DNA from 2 places in the Priestia sp. YIM B13489 genome. Region 2 is predicted to be linked to the other one. Evidence: riboswitches for the same ligand, from Rfam matches in the RefSeq annotation. Region 2 holds a riboswitch; the other holds the start of a gene.
The links. A riboswitch is a leader RNA that binds a small molecule or an ion and turns the genes downstream of it on or off. The one in region 2 is predicted to bind cyclic di-AMP.
Positions count from the first base shown of each region.

Region 1: it holds a riboswitch for cyclic di-AMP, as region 2 does, so the genes downstream of both, ACFX4W_RS25895 (dicarboxylate/amino acid:cation symporter) here and ACFX4W_RS14380 (glutamate/proton symporter GltT) in region 2, are expected to answer to the same signal.

Region 1 is NZ_JBHZOQ010000053.1:3,881,819-3,884,026, forward strand. Features, by position in the region: gene ACFX4W_RS25895 (dicarboxylate/amino acid:cation symporter) at 100-1,335, opposite strand; cyclic di-AMP (ydaO/yuaA leader) riboswitch at 1,516-1,670, opposite strand.
Region 2 is NZ_JBHZOQ010000053.1:1,662,935-1,665,142, reverse strand. Features, by position in the region: gene ACFX4W_RS14385 (undecaprenyl-diphosphate phosphatase) at 1-401, shown strand, start outside; cyclic di-AMP (ydaO/yuaA leader) riboswitch at 675-814, shown strand; gene ACFX4W_RS14380 (glutamate/proton symporter GltT) at 921-2,180, shown strand.

The DNA.
Region 1 (2,208 bases), 2.2 Mb from region 2:
CTCCTTTCAAACATACACTCTTATTAAACTGTATGCTGAAACGAAGAGTTTCTTGCCAATAAAAAAAGCCCTAGCATATAGCTAGAGCTTTTACGCTTATTAAGCTGATTGCGTTACAGATTTATCGATACGCTTTGCTTCTGACTCAGCCACAATAACGGCACACGCAGCGTCTCCCGTAATATTTACAGATGTACGAAGCATGTCAAGCAAGCGATCAATTCCAATAATCAATCCGATACCTGCTACAGGCAGACCAACCGAACTCAATACCATTGCTAGCATAATGAGACCAACTCCAGGCACACCTGCTGTACCAATACTAGCAAGCACCGCTGTCAATACAACCGTCACAAGAGCACCCAGCGACAGGTCAACGCCGTATACTTGTGCAATAAAAATAGTCGCTACACCTTGCATAATTGCCGTTCCATCCATGTTAATGGTAGCACCTAACGGCTGAACAAAACTGCTGATGGACTCCGGGACACGAAGATTTTTTTGAGCCACATTCATTGAAATCGGAAGCGTTGCATTACTGCTTGATGTACTGAATCCAACTGTCATCGCAGGAGCAAAACCTTTAAAGAATTCAATTGGGTTACGTCTGGCCATAAGAGCGACTGATCCCCCATATGTTACGATCGAATGGATAAACAGTGCGAGCACGACTACAATCATGTACAGCCCCATCGCTTTAATTGCCTGCCAGCCTTGACTTCCGACCGCTGTTGCAAGAAGCCCAAATGTTCCGTAAGGAGCAAACTTCATCACTAGATTCACAAGGTACATCATCAATTCATTGCCTTGCTCAAGTAAATTGTAAAGCCCTTTTGTTTTACTTCCAAGCATCGTTATACCAAAACCGATAAAGATAGAGAAAACGATAAGTTGAAGCATATTCCCTTCAGCCATCGCTTGAATTGGATTGACTGGAATCATATTTAAGAATGTTTCTCCAACCGGCGGTGCTTTTTCGGCTTCAAAAGAAGCGTTTTTTGTATCAAAAGATCCAAATGTTCCTGGTTTAATAACAAATGCTAATAATAAACCAATTACAATAGCAACGGTTGTTGTCACTAGGAAGTACGAAACTGTTTTGGCCCCGATTCTTCCTAGTTTTTTAGGATCTCCTAACCCTGCTACACCTAACGTGATAGAGAAAAACACAATTGGTACAACAAGCATTTTAATTAAGCTTAAGAAAATTTGGCCAAGCGGTGTAAACAAGTACTTGTCCAGCGGAGCAAAAGCACTTGGAGCAAAAGCGTTAATTAACACTCCTACAATAGCACCAGCAATTAGCGCGATAATGATCTTTGTCGATAGCTTCATAGATTTACCTCCCGTAAATAAATTATATTAGAATGATTCTAACTACTATACTTATTTTACCATGCATTGAGAACGATAACACTCAAAATATACAATATATTAAAAATTTTCAGATTAATAGTTTAGGAATATTTTTAGCTATACAAAAAACCATGAGAATATCATGGTGTCATAGACCTGTTATTCCCTCACTGAATGCTTACGGAGTTAGCTGTCGGATTCGGGTACGTGAGTTACCCTACTTGATTCATTCAAGATTCACCCCAAGTACATTACGCACAAATATGGGTCCCCCGTTCTCTTATAAAACAAAAGAGATTAAGCAAATAATTTTCTTTAATATTTTTGCATGATAATAATTGTTACTTTAATTAAAATTCATTTTATATGTTTCTGTCAAGTTTTTATTCAAAAATAATGCATGATTTTATCATAAAAAGTTGATAATTGTTATATTTTAAAATTTTTACATTATATTTCAATAAACCACAAATACTTATTTAACAAGACTTACAATCTAATGGATAAAAAATTAATTCAAAAAATAGTTTGCAAAGTGAACTTTCTTCTCATTAACTCCCATTCATAAATTTGCATAATTATTCTAATATCCGTGTACTTTATTGCTTTCATAAATATTTTACTCATCAAAAAATAACTCTTTTCAACTGTTGATTTTATCCTTGTATTGCTTGATATACCCTCCCTAAAATTTCACTGAATTTATTGATGCAAAGAAATGGACATTATCAATTCGCCTTATTGTATTTAATTCTGTTCACGATAGAAGGATGGATTCTGTCATACTTTTAAAAAAAGAGCGGGTAATTATCATATAAAACTATCGGAGTTGGAGCGGTACAAGTTCTTTAC
Region 2 (2,208 bases):
CTAAACGTCCGCGTGTAGAGACGGTGGACCAAATGTCTTATGGACAAGCACTGGGTATAGGACTGTTTCAATGTATTGCTCTTTGGCCAGGTTTTTCTCGTTCAGGCTCAACGATTTCAGGAGGGGTTCTTCTTGGAATGAGCCATAAGGCAGCGGCAGATTTTACATTTATTATGGCAGTGCCAATCATGGCAGGAGCAAGTGGACTTTCATTGGTTAAAAACTGGCAGTATTTCACATCAGATGCACTACCGTTTTTTATTGCTGGTTTTATCAGCGCCTTTATTTTTGCGCTGGTGTCTATTCGCTTTTTCCTGAAATTAATTAATCGTATCAAATTAGTACCATTTGCACTATATCGAATTGTGTTAGCAGCTATTCTATATTTTGTATTTTTATAAAATAAACATGCGTGTTCTTTAGTCCCTTAAACTTCTAATAGAGACTCAAAGAGCAAGAAAAAGCTATTGCAACATTGCAATAGCTTTTTTGTATAAATATATATTATCGCCTTTTGAAAGCGTTTTATAAACATGGGTATTGACAAAACGTGTCGAAAAATAGTAAATTAATATTTGTGCAGTATAAAGTTAAGTAAAAGTAAGACTTCTGTTTAGTTTTATTGACTGTAAAAAACGTATGACAACGTATAGATCGTTTTAATTTTATAAAAACTGAATAATAAGCTTAATCGTATAGAGCGGGGGAATCATTATCGGCAGTAAAGCTGCCTTGGGGTGAATCCTTACAAAAGGTAGGAAACTCTCAATTCCGAATCCGACAGTTAACCCCGTTTGCTTTATTGAGAGAAAGAGCCCAAAATAGCGTAAGTAAAAGGCTGTTCTTTCTTAAGAATAGTCTTTTTTTGTTTTTTCAGAAAAGTATATACAAATGTCATACATCTTTGGGGAGGTACATCTATGAAAAAAATTCGTTTTGGTTTGGCTACGCAGATTTTTACCGGATTAATCCTCGGTGTTCTTGTAGGGGTAATTTGGTTTAACGATCCGCGTGTAGTAACATACCTACAGCCGCTAGGAGACCTATTTTTAAGGTTAATTAAGATGATTGTTATTCCAATTGTTATCTCAAGCTTAGTCGTTGGAGTTGCAGGAGCAGGGAGCGGCAAACAGGTTGGAAAGCTCGGCGTTAAAACCATTCTCTATTTTGAAATTATTACGACTTTTGCAATTATAATCGGTGTATTGGTTGCTAATATTTTTCATCCTGGGCAAGGTGTAGACATTCATTCAGCACAGAAGAGTGATATTTCACAATATGTTGAAACATCCAAACAGCAAGAAGGAAAGTCAGTGGCTGAAACTTTCTTACACATTGTTCCAACAAACTTTTTCCAGTCAATTGTTGAAGGAGATATGCTAGCAATTATCTTCTTTACAGTGTTATTTGCACTAGGAGTAGCGGCAATTGGGGAAAGAGGAAAGCCAGTTGTACAATTCTTCGACGGCGTTTCTCACGCAATGTTTCACGTGGTAAACCTTGTAATGAAAGTGGCGCCAATTGGTGTATTTGCTTTAATTGGTGTAACAGTTTCAAAATTCGGCTTAGAGTCACTCCTTTCATTAGGAAAGCTTGTTATCTTAGTTTACTTAGCGTTAATTTTCTTCCTACTTGTTGTATTAGGAGGAATCGCGAAATGGGCAGGAATTAACATTTTCCACTTATTCCGCTATATGAAAGATGAACTGTTGTTAGCATACAGTACATCTAGTTCTGAGACAGTTCTTCCGCGAATTATGGAAAAACTTGAAAAGATGGGCTGTCCAAAAGCTATCGTATCGTTCGTTGTACCAATTGGTTATACATTTAACCTAGATGGTTCCGTTCTTTATCAAGCGATTGCAGCGTTATTCTTAGCGCAGGTGTACGGTATTGATTTAACGATCGTTCAACAGCTGACGCTCATTCTGGTATTGATGGTTACATCTAAAGGAATGGCTGCCGTGCCAGGAACATCATTTGTTGTATTACTGGCTACTCTTGGAACAATCGGGGTTCCGGCAGAAGGATTAGCCTTCATTGCTGGAGTAGACAGAATCATGGATATGGCACGTACGGTTGTTAACTTAGTAGGAAACACACTAGCAGCAATTGTGATGTCTAAATCTGAAGGCAAATTTGACCCTAAAAAAGGTACAGAGGTCATGAGAGCCGGCTAATTTATAAATTAAAAAGCTACTTATTCTA